DNA from 4 places in the Exiguobacterium sp. s102 genome. Region 2 is predicted to be linked to each of the others. Evidence: riboswitches for the same ligand, from Rfam matches in the RefSeq annotation. Region 2 holds a riboswitch; each other region holds the start of a gene.
The links. A riboswitch is a leader RNA that binds a small molecule or an ion and turns the genes downstream of it on or off. The one in region 2 is predicted to bind thiamine pyrophosphate.
Positions count from the first base shown of each region.

Region 1: linked by a shared signal. The riboswitch ahead of KNQ02_RS08090 (3-oxoacyl-ACP reductase) and the one ahead of tenA (thiaminase II) in region 2 are both predicted to bind thiamine pyrophosphate.
Region 3: linked by a shared signal. The riboswitch ahead of KNQ02_RS14550 (ECF transporter S component) and the one ahead of tenA (thiaminase II) in region 2 are both predicted to bind thiamine pyrophosphate.
Region 4: linked by a shared signal. The riboswitch ahead of thiD (bifunctional hydroxymethylpyrimidine kinase/phosphomethylpyrimidine kinase) and the one ahead of tenA (thiaminase II) in region 2 are both predicted to bind thiamine pyrophosphate.

Region 1 is NZ_JACSML010000002.1:600,719-606,215, forward strand. Features, by position in the region: gene adhE (bifunctional acetaldehyde-CoA/alcohol dehydrogenase) at 1-2,574, shown strand, start outside; TPP riboswitch at 2,724-2,824, shown strand; gene KNQ02_RS08090 (3-oxoacyl-ACP reductase) at 2,944-3,714, shown strand; gene KNQ02_RS08095 (LLM class flavin-dependent oxidoreductase) at 3,752-5,089, shown strand; gene KNQ02_RS08100 (hypothetical protein) at 5,239-5,497, shown strand, end outside.
Region 2 is NZ_JACSML010000002.1:321,972-327,468, reverse strand. Features, by position in the region: gene KNQ02_RS06715 (class I SAM-dependent methyltransferase) at 1-990, opposite strand, end outside; gene KNQ02_RS06710 (sporulation protein) at 1,089-1,862, shown strand; gene tenA (thiaminase II) at 2,013-2,714, opposite strand; TPP riboswitch at 2,789-2,894, opposite strand; gene KNQ02_RS06700 (DUF1002 domain-containing protein) at 3,082-3,963, shown strand; gene abc-f (ribosomal protection-like ABC-F family protein) at 4,245-5,497, shown strand, end outside.
Region 3 is NZ_JACSML010000008.1:49,435-54,931, forward strand. Features, by position in the region: gene KNQ02_RS14540 (DEAD/DEAH box helicase) at 1-2,084, shown strand, start outside; gene KNQ02_RS14545 (50S ribosomal protein L25/general stress protein Ctc) at 2,457-3,095, shown strand; TPP riboswitch at 3,185-3,283, shown strand; gene KNQ02_RS14550 (ECF transporter S component) at 3,383-3,961, shown strand; gene KNQ02_RS14555 (ABC transporter ATP-binding protein) at 3,958-5,497, shown strand, end outside; gene KNQ02_RS14560 (energy-coupling factor transporter transmembrane component T family protein) at 5,489-5,497, shown strand, end outside.
Region 4 is NZ_JACSML010000004.1:115,304-120,800, forward strand. Features, by position in the region: gene KNQ02_RS11635 (CHASE3 domain-containing protein) at 232-840, shown strand; gene KNQ02_RS11640 (ArsR/SmtB family transcription factor) at 930-1,304, opposite strand; gene KNQ02_RS11645 (hypothetical protein) at 1,382-1,825, opposite strand; gene thiE (thiamine phosphate synthase) at 1,840-2,478, opposite strand; gene thiM (hydroxyethylthiazole kinase) at 2,468-3,238, opposite strand; gene thiD (bifunctional hydroxymethylpyrimidine kinase/phosphomethylpyrimidine kinase) at 3,219-4,028, opposite strand; TPP riboswitch at 4,145-4,255, opposite strand; gene KNQ02_RS11665 (murein hydrolase activator EnvC family protein) at 4,317-5,497, opposite strand, start outside.

The DNA of each region.
Region 1 (5,497 bases), 280 kb from region 2:
AAACAAGACGTATCACCTGTCGAACAAACGATCAATAAAATCGTTGCAAAAGGTCAAACCGCATTACAGGAATTATTAACATTTGATCAAGAGAAAATCGATACGATTGTCCGTGACATGGCGCTTGCCGGTCTCGAACGTCACGTTGAACTGGCACGACTCGCCGTTGAAGAAACAGGACGTGGTGTCTTTGAAGATAAAATGATTAAAAATATGTTTGCGACGGAATATATCTATAACAGTCTCCGTGATGAAAAAACGGTCGGCGTCTTAGAAGAAGATGTTCAAAACGGCATCACCTATATCGCAGAACCGGTCGGTGTCGTCTGTGGCGTCACACCTGTGACGAATCCGACATCAACGACGATGTTCAAAGCGTTGATCGCGATTAAAACACGAAACCCGATTGTGTTCGCCTTCCACCCGTCAGCGCAAAACTGCTCACTCGAAGCAGCGAAAACGTTACGTGACGCGGCTGTCAAAGCCGGCGCACCGCGTGACTGTATCCAGTGGGTCGAACAACCGTCACTCGAAGCAACAAAAGTCTTGATGAACCACACGGATATCGCGATGGTCCTTGCGACCGGCGGAGCCGGCATGGTCAAATCAGCCTATTCAACAGGAAAACCGGCACTCGGTGTCGGACCGGGGAACGTCCCGTGCTACATCGAAAAAACAGCAAAAATCAAACGTGCCGTCAGTGACCTTGTCCTCTCCAAAACGTTTGATAACGGCATGATTTGTGCATCGGAGCAAGCGGTCATCATCGATCAGGAAATCTACGCGGAAGTCCGGGCGGAGATGGAAGCACTCGGTTGCTACTTCTGTACAGCAGATGAGAAAAAACGTCTCGAAGCGCTCGTCATCAAAACCGATACATGTGCCGTCAATGCCGACATCGTCGGGAAACCGGCAACCTGGATCGCAGCAAAAGCCGGCATCGACGTTCCGAGCAACACCGTCATGCTCGTCGCAGAACTTGAAAAAGTCGGCTCAGAAGAACCACTCTCACACGAAAAACTAAGCCCTGTCCTTGGTGCGTATAGCGTCCAGTCAACGGAAGATGCGTTCCATGTCGCCGAACGGATGCTTGAAATCGGTGGCCTCGGTCATACGGCAGTCATCCACACGACGAATGACGACTTGATGACGGCATTCGGAATGCGGATGAAAGCCTGCCGGATTCTCGTCAACAGCCCGTCAGCACACGGTGGGATTGGTGATCTGTATAACGAATTGACACCATCACTGACACTCGGTTGCGGCTCTTACGGGAAAAACTCCGTCTCTGAAAACGTAACGGCGAAACATCTACTCAATGTCAAGAAGGTGGCGAGACGACGCGTGAACATGCAGTGGTTCAAAGTACCGGAAAAGATTTTCTTTGAAAAAAATTCAGTCCAATACTTGAAATCGATTCAAGATGTCTCACGTGCGTTGATCGTCACCGATCAAGCGATGGTCGAGTTCGGCTACGCGGATAAAGTCATCCGCAACTTACCGGCAGGCGTCAGCTACCGGATCTTCGACCAAGTCGAACCGGATCCATCGGTTGCAACGGTTCAGACAGGAGCGCAAGCGATGCGCGACTTCAAACCGGACTTGATCATCGCCCTCGGTGGCGGATCAGCGATGGATGCAGCGAAAGGCATGTGGCTCTTCTACGAGCAACCGAACGAAACGTTCTCGAACTTACGTCAAAAGTTCCTCGATATCCGGAAACGGGCCTATAAATTCCCGGCGCTCGGTAACAAAGCGAAGTTCGTCGCGATTCCGACGACGTCCGGAACAGGATCTGAAGTCACACCGTTTACCGTCATCACGGACAAAGAGAAAAACGTCAAGTATCCGATTGCTGACTATGCATTAACACCAGACGTCGCAATCATCGATCCGGAATTCGTCATGACGGTCCCGGCATCAATCACGGCAGACACCGGAATGGACGTCTTGACACATGCGACAGAGGCCTTCGTCTCCGTCCTCGCGAACGACTATACGGATGGACTGGCGCTAAAAGCGATCAAGATGATCTTCGACTACTTGCCACGCGCTTATGCGAATGGTGACGATGCCGAAGCACGCGAAAAAGTTCACAATGCGTCAACGATGGCCGGAATGGCGTTTGCCAATGCCTTCCTCGGGATTAACCACTCGATCGCGCACAAAATCGGTGGGGAGTTCCACACGCCACACGGTCGGACGAATGCGATTCTGATGCCACACGTCATCCGCTACAATGCAGCGAAACCGACGAAACTCGCTTCGTTCCCGAAATATGAATCATTTATCGCTGATGAACGGTACGCAGAAATCGCGCGTTATCTCGGACTACCGGCAGCGACAACGGAACAAGGTGTCGAATCACTAATCCAAGCGATCACAGAACTCGGACAACAGTTGAACATCAAAATGTCATTCAAAGCCCAAGGCATCAAAAAAGCCGACTTTGAAGCAAAACTCGACAAGATGGCCGTCGATGCATTCGAAGATCAATGTACGACAGCGAATCCAAAAATGCCGCTCGTGACGGAACTTCGGAACATCATGGAGCTTGCGTACGAAGGCGTATAACAGAGAAAAAAATCATGGCAATTCAAAAGAGCCTTGCTTCCGGTCGACGGAGGCAAGGCTTTCGTTCGTAATCAGAAGAGACACCGATAAAACTGTCTTGTCATTATTGACAGATATTTCTAAGACCGCTAAAGTGAAGGTAACTTGAATAGAATCACTAGGGGTGTTGCTAAACTGAGATGAGTAGATACTCAAACCCTTTGAACCTGAACTAGTTCGTACTAGCGTAGGGAAGTGTAGACTCTAATAAACCAGCGAAGACCAGTCTGTCGGTTTTTTGCTATGTGATTATTTAGACGTGCGCAACTTTCCTTTTGGAGAGTTGCGCTTTTTTTGTTTACGACTTCGCTATTTAAGTTGCAAAAGACGATGAAGGAGTGGAAGACAGTGAACAGAACGGTAGTAGTGACGGGAAGCAGTCGGGGACTTGGCGCGACGATTGCAAGAGTATTGGTGAACAATGGGTTTAAAGTTGTGATTAATTATTATAAGAGCAAGGATGCGGCAGAGGAACTCGTAAATGAGCTCGGTGCAGAACATGCCATTGCCCTGTATGCGGATGTCACGAAGCGAGAAGACGTCGAGACATTGATGCAGTCAGCGACAGCTCATTACGGACAAATCGATGTCGTAATCAATAATGCCTTAGTCGATTTTAAGTTCGATCCGCGCGCTCAAAAATCATTCATCGATTTGGAATGGGAAGATTATCAAAAACAGTTGGATGGCACGTTGAAAGCAGCGTTCCACGTCGTGCAAAGTGTTCTGCCGCAATTCATTGAACGAAATAACGGCACCATCATCAGCATCGGCACGAATCTGTATCAAAACCCGGTAGTTCCCTATCACGAATATACGACGGCAAAAGCAGGGTTGATCGGCTTTACGCGTAATCTTGCATCAGAGCTAGGACAGTACGGCATAAACGTGAATGTCGTCTCCGGCGGCTTGTTAAAAGTGACGGATGCCAGTGCTGTGACGACCGCTGAAGTATTCGAATTGATTGCCCAATCAACTCCGTTAAAAAGAGTGACGACGCCGGAAGAGGTTGCGCAATTGGTCGCCTTTTTAGCGTCAGAAGCAGCCTCTGGCATTACCGGTCAAAATCTAACCGTAGATGGCGGATTGACGATGAACTGATGTCAGCGCTCAGGAGAAAGGAGTCAGGGACCTAAAGATGACGAAAACGAAGCAGTTAAACATCGGTGTTTTATTGTACGGCTGTGGCCATCATCAAGCGGCATGGTTAATGCCGGATTCTGCGATTGAAGAAATCGGGGAGAGCGGTTATTATCAGCGATTGGCTCAACTAGCGGAAGCGGGCTGCCTGGATGCTGTATTTTTTGCTGACAATCAATCTTTTCCTGCTGCAAACGCAACTGAACTACCGGCCTTTTGGCTCGATCCTGTAATCAATTTAACCGCTATTTCTCAAGTAACCCGCCATATCGGGTTAGTTTCAACGATATCGAGTACGTTTTCAAATCCGTATACAGCGGCGAGACAACTGTTAAGCCTTGATCACGTGACGAACGGGCGTGTCGGCTGGAACCTGGTGACGTCGATGACGGACTGGGAAGCGTTAAACCATAGTATGGATGCGCTCCCTGCAAGGGACGAACGGTATCAAAAGGCGGATGAATTTGCATCTGTAATGGAAAAATTATTTTTATCCTGGGATCGAGCTGATTTCCTTTCGAGCCGGACGGACAACCGGTTAATTGATCCTGAAAAGATTCAACCGATCCATCATAGCGGGACCTACTTCAACGTAAAAGGTCCTTCGTCTACACCGCGTAGTCCTCAAGGGAAGCCGGTGGCGATGCAGGCGGGTGCATCTGCCCAAGGGATTGCACTTGCATCAAAGCACGCGGATGCCGTCTATTCGGTGTCGTGGAATGTAAAGCAAGCGAAAGCATTCCGGGAAAGTCTACAGACACAAATCAAAGAAAGTGAGTCACCGGAGCGGCAGATTAAAATCTTTCCAGGATTGGTTACATACGTCGGTCGAACCCGGGAAGAGGCGCTGGCGAAGAAAGCCGAACTGGATGAGAAATTACCGGTCGCGAATGCCTTGAAGCAACTGAGTTTCTTTTTGCAACAGGACTGTTCTGATTGGGATCTTGACAAAGCGGTGCCGTCCTTACCGCCTGTCGATGCGTTTTCAGGACCGGTCGGACGCTATAAAACGATTCTTGAAATCATCGATGATACAAAGCCTACGCTAAGAGAACTGTTAGGTTATCTGGCAGCTGGTGGGGGACACCTGACACTGATAGGTACACCGGAAGAAATCGTCGATCAGATGGAGCTGTGGTTTGAAATGGGTATCGCAGACGGATTTAATCTGATGCCGCCGTCACTCCCGTCAAGCTTAGAGGATTTTGTAGACCTGATCGTTCCTGAACTGCAAAAAAGAGGGTTGTTTAGAGAAGCCTATCAAGGGACTACGCTTCGGGAACATTTTGGTTTAGCTCAGGTGGGGCAGTCGGACGTGAAAAAAATCGTAAAGTAAGCGTTCCTGCCAATCGGAGTTCGGCGTCTGGGAAGTAGCCCGTTCGTCATGAACGGGCTACTTTTTGTATTTACTGCAGAAGATTCGTTTTCAAATCACCTGGAACAGGAATAACTATACAAACAATCTAGTCAAGGGGAGGCGCTTTTATGGAGCGGAGGCAACAGCGAAAGGAACGCTCGCATATGTTACGCAATATCTTGTTTGGTATAGGACTCGCTTGTATTGGTTTTCTCGTCCTGTTCGGTGTCATGACCGTTCTCGTCCAACAAATCGAGAAGTCTGCCGATTATCAGGCGTTCGTCGAACTGATGCAGGACACGGACGTCTCGTGGACGACATTGGAATTGACCCTCGTGTTCCTCCTGTTTTTCATCAGCGGAATGGCTGTCACGTTGCCGGAAGCCG
Region 2 (5,497 bases):
TGTCTCGTAACCGACGAGCGTCAAGATTTCGGCACGGATCGAATCCGTCGCAAGCGAAGCGAACTTCTCTTGAATCAGCCCGTGTTGCAACATGACGTCGAGTGGTGAACAGTCGAGTTGACGATTGAGTTCTTTTTGACAACACGGGACACTTAAGATGACAGACGCATTCCAATCAACGGCGCGGGCAAGTGCAACATCCGTTGCGACGTCACAGGCATGAAGCGTCACCATTAAGTCAACCTCTGTATCTTCGTTATAATCATGGACGTCCCCGACACGAAACTCGAGATTCGTATAGTCGAGATCGCGCGCAATCGCTGTACATTCTTCGATGACTTCTTTTTTGAGATCAAGTCCGGTCACTTTCAAGTCGAAGCCTTTGACGACACTTAAATAATGATACAAGGCAAACGTCAAGTACGATTTTCCACAACCGAAATCAAGAATCCGTAACGTTCGGTCTGTCGGTAACGCGGAAATACTATCTTCGACGAACTCCAGGAACCGATTGATTTGTTTAAATTTATCGTACTTTTGCCGTTTGACTTGTCCGTCTTCCGTCATGACACCGAGTCGGACTAAAAACGGAACGACGACACCATCTTCAAGGAGATGACTTTTTTTACGGTTATGCGACAGTTCTGCTTGCAGGGGTGACTGTTGCGTTGTTTTTAACGATACTTTCATTTTTTTGGATAACTGGAACTGAACTTCTTCCGTCTCGAAACGGAATAAAAATTGACGGAATTCCTCCATCAATCCGTCGAGTCGTTCTAAAAATTCATCAACCGACAAATTTTCGTGTTTAATTATCCGTTCATATTGAAACTCTAACTGGATTGCATACGTATCTTTCAATAGAATCGGTTTTAGTTTGATTCTTCGAAGATCATTCGACTTTTGGCGCGGACCACTAATCGTTGCATGCACGAGAGCAGCAGCCTCGAGCTTTTGAGTGAGTAATTCTTTTACTTGGTGTAATTCCACTGTAGTCCCGTCCTTTTCTGATTGTTCTTTCGAAACTGTAGCAAATTCCACCCTATTCGACAAGTAAGGTAGCTTCATCATTAAAGGAGGAACGAACGATGTTCAAAAAACTTTTATCACAAATCGGAATCGGTGCCGCCACAGTCGATACACGACTCGACAGCGAACGCTGTGAGCCAGGCGGACAGATTCACGGAACCGTCCATATTAAAGGCGGCAATGTCGACCAAGAAATCGATCGGATTTATTTAGCGTTTAATACACAATATAAAGAAGAAGTCAGGGACAGCACGACATTTACGACGTTCACACTCGATCGTTTTTCGCTAAACGAAGCCGCCTTTACGATTGAAGCAGGTGTCGAACGCGAAATTCCGTTTACGCTTCAAGTACCATTCAATACGCCGCTCTCGGTCAGTCAATCGAAGTCATGGATTGAAACGGGTCTCGATATCGCCCAGGCGGTCGATCCGTCAGACCGGGACGCCATCATCGTCCAAGCCAATGACCTCCAATCCGTTATCTTAGAAGCGATGGAAGAACTTGGCTTCCGACTCAAGAAAGCGGACACGGAAAAACTTCCCGGGCGTTACCGGAAGGATTTACCGATCGCCCAGGAACTCGAGTATTCGGCACGCAATACGTACTTCGCCCATAAACTCGATGAAGTCGAACTCATCATGCTCCAAGACCGTACCGGCATCGACATCGTCTTGCAAATCGACCGTCGTGCCCACGACTTAGGTTCGCTCTTCAGTGAGATGGCGGGTGCGGATGAGACGATGACGAAGCTATCCTTATCGAACCACGATTTGATGGACCGAAACGCCGTCAAACAACAATTAAACGATTTGATTGAACGGTACAGCTGATTTCCTTACCAGAATTTTCATCATGCCTGTAATCCACCAACAAAAAAACCTGAGCGATTGCCATGACTTTCTTTACGAAAGCTGAAAATTGCTCAGGTTTTGTGCAGTCTGCCGTCTGATCGCGCTGATCAACAGCGGCTAAAGCTGTACTTATCGTTTCGTTACTTTTGGTTGACGCGTAACTTGTGTAAAGAGACGTTCAAACGTTTCTTCCGTCCAGCCCATTTCCCAAAACATCAATTCGTAATAACAGCTTCTGACGAAATGGTGTTTCATCCGTTCCCGTTCTGCTTCAGTCGCTTGCGCCGCCAAAGCATCCAGCCGGTCGACCTGTTCAAAGACGACCCGTTCGAACCATTCCGAGCTGTATGTTGCAATCCACTGTTGATAAATCGGTGACGCCGGTGACTTCGTCAACAGTTGTTGTCCGACTTCATAATAAAGCCAGTAACACGGTAAAATCGCTGCAATCGTTTCCCCGAGTGTCCCCTCGCTCGCATGATGCATATGTGAGACATAGGCATACGCAGTCGGTGCCGGTTCGAACGCTGCTAAATCCGCTTCCGTAATAGCGAGCGGTTCAAAAAACGATTGATGGAGTGATAGCTCAGCCGCATAGGTCGATGTCGCATGTTCCGCGAGTTCCGCGATCGTCGCAAAATCCGTTGCCTTTGAGGCGGCCCGGGCTTGAATTTTTGCGAAATGTTTTAAGTAATACGCATCCTGCATGACATAATGTCGAAATTTTTCGAGCGGTAACGTCCCGTCACCAATGCCTGTGACGAATGGATGGGAAAAACTGCTGTCCCAATATGTTTTTGCGGCTTGCCGAATTTCTTGACTGAATTTCAACCTAATTCCCCCTTTTGTTGAATCAAAAAACGCCACACCCTACGAACAGGGCATGACGTGAAGAGACAACAAGAGAGATATTCACGCCACTTCCCTCCGTAAGTCCAAACTTAATCAGGTTCAAAGGGTCCGAACGTCTTCGTCGTCTCAGTCGGCCTACCGACTCCCCTAGTGGTCATTATTTAATTCCTCTTCACTATATCATTTTTTCAGTCACATGATCAGGATTTTAAATGAAATGTAGTATAGGATTAGGGACACGAGGTGGGCGGTTCATTCCGCCTCAAGACCGATTCCGTTCTGGAAGACGTCACTTACAATGAAATTAGCACCTGATACTACCTACTATACTCGGAGGATTTATACTATGAATAAAGCAACAAAAATCATGACCACGACGCTTTTAGCGACAAGTTTACTTCTACCGACTGCTGCTTCAGCAGAGCAAGTCGTCGATAAAACAATCATCACGCTTGGTGAATCGCTCGGGGCAAAGGATAAAGCCTGGGTACTCGCCCGATTGAATGCGCCGGAAGGCATTACGCCCGTCATCGCCACGGCAGCGGATGAAGAAAAATATTTAGGGAAAAACGTTCCCCAATCGCAACTCGGCGGCAATATGTACTCTTCCGCAAAAATCGAACTCGCTGAAAAAGGCGACGGTTTATCTGTCGCGATCGAAAACATTACCTGGGTAACAAAAGACATGTACTTGAACGCGCTCGTCACTGCAGGCGTAACGGACGCCGACATCACAATCACTTCCCCTTATAAAGTCACCGGGACCTCTGCTTTGACGGGGATCATGAAAGCATACGATCAAACGTCGGCTGAGACCGGCATTAAATTGACGGATGAACGAAAAGATTTAGCCCAACAAGAGTTATCGGTCACTTCCGATGTCGGAAAAACGGTCGGGACGGACAAAGTCGCCGAACTGATGAATGAAATCAAAGCAGAGATCGCCAAACAAAAGCCGAAAACCAAAGTCGATATCGAGAATGTCATCATCCAAGTCATTCAAAATAACAACATCCAGTTGTCGGACGCCCAAATGGAGCGGTTGACGTCATTGTTCAGTCAAATGGAGAAAGCTGACTTGAACTGGGGACAAATCGAGACCGGATTAAAGGGTGCCGGGCAAGATATCCACGCGTTCGCGACCTCCGAAGAAACGAAAGGATTTTTTGCAAAACTGTTTGACGGCTTAAGTAAGTTCTTTAACTCGATTTCCGGACTGTTCAAGTAACTGAAAACGATTTCATTTTCAGTTCAAAACATGGTAAACTAACTTTATCGAAACGAAAAGGTGGTGTAAAAGATGGGTTTTGCTGCGTGTAAGCAATGGTTGATGGAACAACTTTATCTGTTGCGCGCGATTTTTCATGAAATGGCGTTCTAAAGGACGAGTCTGCCCTTTTCTTAGGAACATCCATCTGAAAAATAAAGCAAAGCGCACCTTTTACGGTAAACGGAGAGCGCTATTTGCGTTCTCCGTTTTTTGATGCGCATGAAAGGAAGTTACTGATCATGATTTGCGACATCCAACACCTGACAAAACAATTTGGGGGAGCATCCGTCTTAACCGATGTCTCGCTCTATCTTAAGCAAGCTGACCGCATCGGATTGATCGGTCGAAACGGAACCGGAAAAACCACGTTACTGCGTTTAATCGCGCAACTCGAAACAGCGGACAGCGGAACCCTTTATCTCAAAAAAGGACTTTCCATCGGTTATTTGGCTCAAATTCCACAGTTCGCAGAAGAATTGACGGGCCTTGATGTTCTCTGGACCGCATTTGCCCAAATCGTCGCCTTACGGACGACGATGCATCAGCTTGAACAACAAATGGCAAGTGCTGACCACCTGGACGATGTGCTAAATGAGTATACGCGTGTGACCGAACAATTCGAACAACAGGACGGTTACCTGCTCGACTCGAAAATCCAGCGCATGATTAACGGACTCCACCTCGATGCCTTGCTGACACGTCCCTTTTCTCAATTAAGTGGTGGCGAACAAACGAAAATCTGCCTCGGCCGGATGCTGCTGGTGGAACCAGACTTGTTGATTCTCGACGAACCGACGAATCACCTCGATCTCGCAGCAATCGAATGGCTCGAACAATTTTTAAACAGTTATCCGGGCGCTGTCATCATCGTCTCGCATGATCGCGTGTTTCTTGACGCAAGTGTCAACTTGATCGCTGAACTTGAAGATGGTGAACTGACAATCTACCCAGGAAATTATTCGGCGTACACGGTCGCGAAAGAACGCCTGCTCCTCGAACAATTCCACGCCTACACGGAACAACAAAAGAAAATCAAACAGATGAAGGATGCGATTCGGCGCTTGCGCCAGTGGGCAAATGAAGCCTCTCCGCCAAGCGAAAAACTGTTCCGAAAAGCAAAAGCCATGGAACGGGCACTCGAACGGATTGAGCGACTCAAACGGCCGCTCCTGGAAAAAGCGGTGCCTGACATCCGCTTTTCGTCGCAAGGGCAACTCAGTCAAATCGTTTACCGTCTTGAGGATGTCACGCTTTCCGTCGCCGGCCGGAAGTTGTTCGCGTCGCTCGATTTCGAAGCCGCGGCACGTGACCGGATTGGAATCGTCGGTGCGAACGGAAGTGGGAAAACGACGTTATTACGTGTCTTACTTGGACAACTCCAGCCGACGAACGGACGTGTCACGCGTGGTCCGTCAAATCAGGTCGGATTTTTATCGCAACACGTCGATATGCCGGGTGAAGAGCGACTGATCGATTACTTCCGCTCACACGT
Region 3 (5,497 bases), on a different contig from region 2:
GGGAACGGGCGGACATCTGGATGAGTGCCGCTGTCCGGGGCCGACTCGTCAGCGGGTCCCCTCGCGTCAAACTGGCTCTCGACCGGATCAATACCCGGCTGGAAGTCGTCGTCACGTTTGATTACGACGGCAAAACCGTCAACCCGTTGACTCCGACACGCTGGATCGGGCGTGACTTATCGACGGAGCGGGCGGTGACGCGTTACTTGAAAGCGACAGGACTCCGCGCGGATCAAGCCCGTTATGTAGTAGAAGGAGAAAGTAATCACTACGTTGTCTTAAAAGGTTTACTTGACCCGATGGTTGCCCTCGGTCAACTCGAGTTATACGCGACGGCGAGTATCAAAACGGCATTGCTCCCCGGTCCATTCCATCCGAAAATTGAAGTCAATGTGACGAAGCGACTCGATTGGTTGACATTCAAGTTTTCGATGGACGGGATTTCAGAACAAGAACTGTCGGCGGTCCTTGCGTCACTCGTGACGCAAAAGACGTACCACCGTTTACGTTCAGGACAATTGCTGTCGCTTGAAGACCGTGCCTTCACGCAAATCAAACGACTGTTACAGGAAGTCGAAGCGACGGAACAGACGTTACTTGAAGCGGAATTGACCGTTCCTGCCGTGCCGAACTTGGCCCTGTTGACCCCGGCTGCCTTCTTGACGGTCCACAGTCAACTGAAGGAACGATTGCTCGAGATGAAAGCCGGAAAAACAGAACGACTGGCGTTACCGGAACCGCTCGCGACACAACTTTTGCCGTATCAGCAAGACGGCGTCCGCTTCTTCAAGAGTCTTGCGGCACACGACTGTCATGGCATCTTAGCGGACGAGATGGGACTCGGCAAAACGATTCAAGCCATCGGTTATATCGAAACGCTCCCGAGTGCACGTGTCTTGATCGTCGCCCCGGCGTCACTCCTCTACAACTGGGCAGCAGAGCTGCGCCGCTTTGCTCCGACACGCACCGTCCATGTGCTCAGTGGAAGTCGTGCGTCGCGCTTACGACAGCTCGAAGACTTGCCGGACGACGTCATTCTCATCATCTCCTACCCGTCGCTCCGGCTCGACATCAAAAATCATCAAACGATCCATTACGATTGTATCTTTTTTGATGAAGCACAACATCTGAAGAATCCACGGTCGCAGACGACGGTCAGCTTAAAACAACTGTGGGCGACGCGGCGGTTTGCCTTGACGGGGACGCCGCTCGAAAACAAGACGCTTGATCTCTGGTCAATCTTTGACGTCGTCTTCCCGACACTCTTGCCGGACCGGCAACGGTTTCTCGACTGGTCAGCACGGGACGTCCAACAATTCGTCGAACCGTTTTTGCTGCGCCGGACGAAAAAAGATGTTTTGCAACAGTTGCCGGCGAAACAAGTCGTCCATCAGTACACGGAACTGACGGCGGGTCAGAAAAAACTCTATGCCGCCCACTTGGCAAAGTTACAGCTCGAGACGTTACAGCATCTCGATCAGTCAAAACCGGAAGAACGGATGAAGTTACTCGCCGGATTGACCCGGCTCCGGCAAATCTGTTGCGACCCCCGGTTGTTCGTCGAAAACTACCGTGGCCGGTCGGCGAAACGGGACCGGTTGCTCGCCTTGATTCAAGAAAAACGGGCAGCAGGCAAACGGATCTTAATTTTTTCACAGTTTACAAAAATGCTCGATTTGATTCGGGACGACCTGCATGAGTTGCACCTCCCTCATTTCGAACTGCGCGGGGATACACCGATTGCGGAGCGTCTCGAACGCTGCGACCGTTTTAATGCAGGCGAAGTCGATCTGTTTTTGATTTCACTGAAGGCGGGCGGCACCGGACTGAACCTGGCGACGGCGGATACCGTCATCTTATATGACAGTTGGTGGAATCCGGCTGTCGAACAGCAAGCGGCTGACCGGGCACACCGGATGGGACAAACACAGACGGTCGAAGTCATTAAATTAATCACGAAAGGCACGATCGAAGAAAAAATCATCGAGCTGCAGGAGCGGAAGGCGACACTCGTGACGGACATACTTGAACAACCGGCGTCACTTGCGTTATCGGTCGATGAGATGGTTCAATTGCTTGAATAAGAGGAAGTTCACCGCCTATATTTTTAAGGGAGCTGCTTCGTCCAATGATTTCTTTACATGATGTAAACCGTTGCTGCTCTAGGGAGAACAGGTTTCTGGCTATCGTTTTTTCGCCGGTTGATGTTTAGCTTTTAATGTTACGGGGGTATAACTATCATAGCACCGCATCAGCGAGTTGCTTTTACAACCACATGTTTCTCAATATCAGCGTAATGACCTGGGAGAGAAATGCTAACCACTCACTTCGATCTTCATTTTTATGAAATCAATTTGAAATAGCATTCGATGCACCGTCTTGATCCGGAACGATTCGTTCCACTCCTTTCTTCATTACCTTTTGAGGGCTATACCAAATTCAAGGGGGAAATGAACATGTCAGTAACATTAAAAGTAGAAGAACGCGAAGTACGCCCACGCTCACTTAGAAAGCAATTACGTCATGAAGGAAAAGCTCTTGGTGTCGTGTATGGTTACAAAGTGGAAAGTACACCGATTGCCTTTGACGAAAAAGCATTGATCAAAGTCGTTCGCGAACATGGTGAGAATGCACTTGTTGCACTTCAAATCGGTGGTAAAAAAGTCAACACACTGATCAACAAACTCGATATGGATATCTTCACACCAACAATCAAGCACGTTGAATTCATCGCTGTTAAAATGGATGAAGAAACAGAAGTCGAAACAGATATCGTCCTCGTCGGCGAAGCGGCTGGTGCAAAACTTGGTGGATATCTTTCACAAACACTCTTTAAAGTAACAGTTGCAGCTACACCAGATAAATTACCGGAACGCGTCGAAGTCGATGTGACAAATCTTAACCTCGGTGATTCTCTATCGGTTTCGGATTTACCGGAAGAAAAAGAATACCGTATCGTTACGGAAGGTGACATTCAAGTCGTTGCCGTCGTCGAATCGACACTTGAAGCGGATCTCGAAGAAGCAGATGCTGAAGAACCAGCTGAAGCGACAGAAGAAGTTTCTACTGAAGAACAAACGAAAGAAAAAGAATAATTTTTCTTACCCTCCCCTCGCGGAGGGTTTTTATCTGTATTGACAACTGTCGGTAGAGTCGGTACAGTAAATAGCGTACACACTATATGCACATCCACTAGGGGAGCCCATTGGCTGAGACGATTCACTTCGGACCCTTTGAACCTGATCTAGTTCATACTAGCGTAGGAAAGTGGAGCGGTAATTCGTTCAATTTTTCTGCATGTTTGCAGATTCAGCGACCGCTCTCTTTCATAGAGGGCGGTCTTTTTGTTTGTCTGGTGGTTGTGCCAAAGGGAGATAGGAACATGAACAGTTGGAAAATGAAAGAAATCATTGTCATGATGATGTTGTCGGTTGCTTGCGGGGTACTCTACTTAGGGTGGTCGACATTGTGGTTACCGATTTCCGCGATCTTCGGACCGGTCGGATCGAACTGGATGTTCGGGATTTGGGTCATCGCGAGTCCGCTTGTCGCCTACATCATTCAAAAGCCCGGGGCAGCACTGATTGCAGAAGTCGTCGCCGCGGCTGTCGAATTATTCACGGGGAGTCACTTCGGATTATCGGCCTTATTGATTGGTTTCGCTCAAGGAATCGGTGCCGAAATCGCTTTTGCCCTCTTCGGATACCGGAAGTTCAACACGATGACGTTAGTTCTATCCGGAATGTTCGCCGCAATTGGTAGTATGGTCTATAGTCTTGTCGTCAATGGTTTCGCCTACTATACGACGACGACACTTCTGTTGACGTTTTCCCTTCAACTCGTCAGCGGTGCATTGCTCGGTGGATTACTTGCGAAAGTCATCGTCGATGCGCTCGTCAAGACAGGGACGTTGAACGGTTATGCGATCGGGCGTAAGCGGCGGAAGCCGGATGCAGCATGATTCATTGTAACGACTTGTCTGTCCGCTATCCGGGGCAACATGACAACGTCCTGCACAAGGTGACGGTGACGCTACACGAAGGGGAAACGACGTTGCTCGTCGGACCGAGCGGCAGTGGGAAAACGACGTTTTTACATGTTCTCGCCGGCTTATTACCTGACGCGATCGAAGCCGATGTCAGCGGCCACTGCAAAACGAATGGGACGGTCGGAATCCTTTTTCAAAATCCGGACGACCAGTTCTGCATGCAGACCGTCGGAGCGGAAGTTGCCTTTAGTCTTGAAAATCGCTCAGTCGACCGCAGTCAGATGGATGACCGGATTGACGCCGTACTGGCACGTGTCGGTCTGGACGTGCCGCTGACGACACCGATTATGCAACTGTCAGGAGGGATGAAACAACGACTCGCCCTCGCCTGCGTCCTAGCGCTTGAGCCGGATATTCTATTGCTTGACGAACCGACGGCGCAACTCGATCCGGCAGGACATCGGGTTTTGATGCAGCTGATTGAGGAACTCCATCACGACCGGACGTTGACGCTCGTTCTGATTGAACATCAGCTTGACCGCTGTGTGACGTTCAGTGACCGGGTGCTCGTCTTCGATCACGGCGGAACGATTTTACGCGATGGTCCGCCGCTTGATGTCTTCGGTCAGTATCGCGATGAACTTGAACGACGCGGCATTGCGACGCCGCTCCTCTACCCGTATGAACTGGAAACCGTGCCCCCCGCTTCTTCCCAGGCGGGGCGGTTACGAAAAGTGACTAACAACCGTCCTCCGGTTCGGCACGACACGACGTTCGCGCTGACGCGCACCGCGTTAGGACGCCGTAAGCAAGTGATTGTCGATAACCTGTCGCTTGCAACACACGCCGGAGAATGGATCATGGTCGTCGGATCGAACGGTGCCGGGAAAAGCACGTTGCTCGAAACACTGGCGAAATTGATTCCGGCGCAAGGCGGTACGGTCCGCTTGTTCGAAAAAGAACTGCGGACATGGAAAAGTCGGAGCTATTACCGACACGTCGGATTCGTCTTTCAACAGCCAGAGCTCCAATTTCTCAAGCAGACGGTCGAAGACGAGCTCGTAATCAGCATGGATGCACCGACGCCGGAGCGGATTGAAACGGCGTTGCAATCCTACCGGTTAACCCATGTCGCCCGTCAGTCGCCCCTCGCCCTGAGCATGGGTCAAAAGCGACGGCTCAGCGTCGCAACGATGTTGTTAGAACCAAAAGACGTCCTGTTACTCGATGAACCGACGTTCGGTCAAGATGCCGAGACGACAAGTCAACTCATCGAGATGTTCGAGCAGGCGCGATTAAACGGGACGACGCTGATCATGGTGACGCATGACATGGAGCTGGTCCACCAGTATGCCGACCGGGTCCTCGTCCTTGGTGACGGGCGACTTCAGTTCGACGGCACACCGGACACTTTGTTTAAAGACGAGACGTTACTCGAGCATAACCAACTCTCTCGTCCGTTATCGTATTTGTATCAGCAACTCGAGGAGGTGAAACGTCGTGCAGGAA
Region 4 (5,497 bases), on a different contig from region 2:
CACGATGAAACGACACCCCCCTGTCATGAGGTGGGTTGTTTTTTGTAAACAAAGGCTGACCCATCATATACGTCTACGTTTGGTATCGCTTCAGGTTTCATCTCAAAATATAAAACGATTGGATCCCCGTAACCAAAAGATGTTCCCCTAAAAAATAGATAACTCTTCACTTTTTGGGAATTAGTGGTTAAGCTAATGACATTACCAGTTAGCTTACGAAGGAATGATTGCATGAATAAACTTTGGCGCTACCGCATTTCTCTCATTCTTTTAGTCAGTTTGTTCGCTTCGATTCCTCTCATCTATGCCTTGACAGGTTATCGTACCATTTCAAAAATGACAGAAGAGATGCACGCCCATAACATCCCGATGATTAAACAGGTCGACCAACTCGTCGAATACAATCGGGATCGGGCAAATGCCGTTCGCGGCCTATTGCTCTATGAAGACGACCGCTACATTGAACAATACTACTTCTGCACGACCAAAATTCATGATTTACGCCGTGTGCTCAATGCTTCGAACGAAACACCTGTACCGATTAAAGATTTATTGGTCCGTAACAATGCATGGGAAAAAGAAATCGAAACCGTTTTCAGCCTTTATGAAACAAACGGTTCACAGGCAGCTACCGCTTTAGCGAAACAATCGACGCAGACCACGCAGACCATTCTTGAAGATCTTGCTCAAGTTAAAGATCAATTGTATACCGAATTAGATCAAGAACTCGAAAATACGGCGCTCGTGACAGCATCCTATAAACGGATGTGCTTTAGTCTATCCATTTTAGCCTTTCTACTCATCAGTGTGACCATCACGTTCTTCCATCGAATCAAATAATCTGTTGTTTCATACGATTAGCTTCGTGAAAAAGCTAAAAAACGCACCGCAGTTCTTTATCGGACTGCGGTGCGTTTTTTATATTTTTCTCAAGAAGAAGCCTTTCCTTCATTCACATGCTCCATTGCCAAATGAACTAACGACGAGACATGATGGTCATCAAGTGAATAATAGACAACTTTTCCTTCTTTACGATATTTGACGAGACCTTGTTTCAATAACGTTCTTAAGTGATGCGAAGCCGTCGCAATCGAACAATCAACTGATGCCGATACGTCACAAACACAAAGTTCTCGCTCGACCGTCAATGCATAAGCGATTCGTAGACGCGTTGCGTCCGATAACACTTTAAACAATTTCCCAATCTCAAGCGTCGGGATTTTCTCAACGGCATGACCAATTTCAGTCGCACGTTTTTTATCGATCGCAATCGTCTCACAGCGTGGTGCCTCCACTGTCTTCACCTCTCCTCCAAACTATTGCACCATCCTAAAACAACAAATGCAAGTAAGATGACTACGATGATTCGCGAGGTGAAGATTCATTTCCGATGTTTTTTTTGGATTGTACGAAAAACTGCCCATCCCCCTAATCGATTCCCGATATCCCAAACGATTCGATTAGTATCGACAGCCCGTACACCGATATCGATGATACTTGTATTTCGCAATCGCTCCTTATATCGATTCGATAGGAAGCGTGGTAACGGTACTTGTAACATCACTCGATAAAATAAATCCAGGTGTGTATGGCCCCAGATTTCCGTAGCGATGGATGCCGTTTTAATCAACAGCGGCCGTTTATATCGTTGTTGGTGTTTGTTTTTTAACAAAACCGCCAATTCAAATGCATAACGATTCGGATAGGGAAACAATTTCCAACCTAAATGATACTTTCCACGGTTGTCGATTCGAATGATTTGTGGTTCGATTCGATACCGAATCCAGCCTCCCCGAAAGCGAATGACTTGCCATTTCACGTACATCACCTCTTCAGTGATTATACCCGGTCTGATACTATTTGACGCGCAGTCTGAACCGCCTCTTTGAACTCTCGTGCCGCACGTTCAATATCTGGTGCTGCGAATAAGGCAGAGACGACGGCATATCCTTCAAGCATCTCGAATAAGTCGGGCACCACATGATGTGTGATTCCACCAATCCCGACGAGAGGAAGGGAAACAGCCCGGCGAATCGCCCGGAGTGTTTCGTTTGTCATCTGACTCGCATCGTCTTTTGTCGCCGTTGGATAGAGCGACCCTACGCCAAGATAAGTTGCCCCGTCTTGCTCTGCTTCGATTGCCTGTTCAACGGTTGAAACAGAAACCCCAATCGTGGCTTCCGGTAACAGCTTACGTGCTTCCTTCAAAGGGATGTCCTCTTGCCCGATATGCAGACCTGCACCGACGATTTGTGCGATATCAATCCGGTCATTGATGATGAGTGGGACGCCGTAACGAGACATCATTTTCTTCAAGTCACTCGCTTGTTCGAGAAATTCTTTCCCTTGCGCCTGCTTTTCACGAAGCTGGACCATCGTCGCGCCACCTTTTATTGCTGCTTCGACCGCATCAATCAAGGCAACGTCCGGGTGAAAGCGCCGATCTGTTACCGCATAAACCGTGTAATCATTCTCCACTGGTCAATACCCCTTTCAAACTTTCTTCTGTAGTCAAGCTGATTGCGTTGAACAACCCCATCCGGAAATCACCAAGTCCCGCTGCTTCATCTGCGACTTCACCCGCTTTTCCCATTAAATACGTCCCATAGGTCGCTGCTTCGAATGCATCATACCCTGCTCCAAGTAGGGTTCCGATGAGCGATGCCGTCATGCAACCTGTCCCTGTAATGTGTCCGAGTCGTGGCGTTCCTACGGTTAGTTTTACTTGTCGCTTGCCGTCTGTAATGAAATCAACCGGTCCCGTTACGACGAGAGTCGTCCCGAGCCGTCCAGCAAACTCATGGACGACTTGAAAATCTAATGTCTCTCCGGAAGCGACATCGACTCCTTTTGAACGTCCGACTTGACCGATGAGCGTCTTGATTTCAGAGACGTTCCCCTTAATGACCGTAAAATGAATTGCTTCGAGTAACTCTTTCGTGAATTGTGTCCGAAGTGTCGTCGCCCCCATTCCGACTGGATCTAAAATAATCGGTTTCTTCAATCGGTTAGCCGTTTGACCTGCCAACAATTGCGACGCTCGTGAAGCTGCGTTCAATGTCCCGATATTGATAACGACAGCATCTGCATGTCCAACCATTTCCTCGACTTCTAGGATATCTTCCGCCATGACAGGTGAACCCCCGAGCGCAAGGGTCATATTGGCACACTCATTAATCGTGACCGCATTCGTTAAATGATGAATTAATGGTTTTTTATCATGAATGGTTGTAAGCATCCGTTTCCCTCCAAATGTCATAAAAGTGATGTGTCGGTCCGATTCCGTTCCCTAAGGCAAATCCATGCCGGATTGCTTCAGTTACGTACCGTTTAGCATAAATCACGCTATCCTTCAGGGAATCTCCCAGCGCAAGACGTGCCGCAATCGCGGAAGACAATGTACATCCAGTACCATGTGTATGCTGGCGTTTTAATCGTGCCTCCTGAAACAGATGATGCATCCCTTCCGTGTATAAAATATCCGAGGCATCCGTACTTTCAAGATGACCGCCTTTTAACAGGATAGCGATATCTCGTTTTTGTGCGAATTCCGTCGTCGCCAGCTTCATTTCATCAATTGTCGAAATCGCTTGCCCTAACATGCGTTCCATTTCCGGAATATTCGGGGTCGTCAAGGTTGCAAGCGGCATTAAATGCTCCATTAATGCTTGTTCAGCATATTTCCTTAACAGCGCATGCCCCCCTTTTGCGACCATCACGGGGTCTAAGACGACTGGTCCCTGATAATGTTTCAAACATTTGGCAATGACTTGAATCGTTTTTTCATTCGAGACCATCCCAATTTTAACGGCATCTACACGAATATCGCTAAAAATCGAGTTCAACTGGGCTTCGACAAGCGTTGGTGATACATCTTCAACTGCTTGTACGCCTAACGTATTTTGCGCTGTGATAGCAGTAATTACACTCATACCGTAAACCCCAAGAGCAGAAAAAGTTTTTAAGTCGGCTTGAATTCCAGCTCCACCACTAGAGTCTGATCCAGCAATCGTCAGTACATGTTTCATCGATAGACCTCACTTTCTATGAGAGCACAAGGAGAAAGCGGAACGAAAAAAAGCGCCGTCCGCTGTAAAAAAGCAGACGACGCCATGAAAAACCAACGAGTGTGGTCACTTATTCATGTCTTCAATCTCAACTTTCCTACGCTGGTATTATCCAGATCAGGTGATAGGGTCGAAAACAGAATGGTTTTCCTCTCAGCCAGATTCCTCCAGCTCCCCTAGTTGCTCATGATTTAAATTTCTCTTTCACTGTAGCATAGCGCCATAAAAAAAACGAGCCGAAGCTCGTTTTTATAAGTATGCTAATGGATTAACTGTGTTAGCTGGTCCTGTCGCACTGTATTGGTAACCACCAATATGCAATTCAAAATGAAGATGTGCGCCCGTCGAGTTTCCCGTATTTCCGAGCGTACCGATTTGTTGCCCTTGCGAGACCGTTTGTCCAGCATGAACTGATAATGAATTCATATGCGCGTAAACTGTTGTATACACTTTCCCATTCAAGAAATGTGAAATCATCACGTGATTTCCGTACGGTCCACCGCTTCCTGCTGTGATGACCGTTCCTGAAGCTGCTGCGACGATTGATGATCCGACTGACCCTCTAAAGTCGACACCATTATGGAAAGTATACCCATTCGCACCACTCGCTGGTCCGAATCCTTGTGAAACACTTCCTGACGCAGGGCGAACGAACTGCGCCGAACCACTCGGAACACTAGCGACTGGCGTAGCACTTACGACCTTCTTAGACGTCCCGGCGTTGTTTTTTTCCGCCACCTCCGCCGCCTTTTCCGCTGCCGCTTTTTCAGCTGCTGCCTTTTCCGCTGCTGCTTTAGCTGCTGCCTTTGCTGCCGCAATCGCACGTTCTTGCGCTTCTAATGTCGCTTGAAGTTCTTTCGCATTCAGAAGTTTTGTCGTAAATTTTGTTTTACCTTGACGTAATTTTTTTAAGGTTGCACTACGTGCTTTCATTTGCTGTTTGAGTTCCTTTTTTTGAACCAAAAGGGCTTCTTTTTCTTTCACTCGCTCTTCCTTTTTATCCACAAGCGTCGCTTTAGCATCAGCTAATTTTTTTTGCGTTTCAAGGTAAGCAGAAATCATCTTGTCATCTTGTTCAGCAATTTTTTTCCCTGCCATCACACGACTAAAGAGATCGCCAAGATCTTTCGAACCAAAAATGACTTCTTCCCATTTAATCGAATTCCCATCATTTTCTTGAAGCACACGAAGGCGGTCTCCTAACAGCTCTTCCTGGCGTTTTAACATTTCTTCATAATGGATAATGTCTGCCTCAAGCTCTTCAATTCGTTCATTCAACTGACGAATCTGTTTATTTTTTTCTGAGACACGAAAAATATTTTCATTGATTGCTGCATCAATCGCATTGATTTGACGTTGCTCTTTTGAAATTTTAGATTCTTGTTTTTTGATTGATTTTTCTAGTTTACGTTGTTCAGCTGCATTATCTG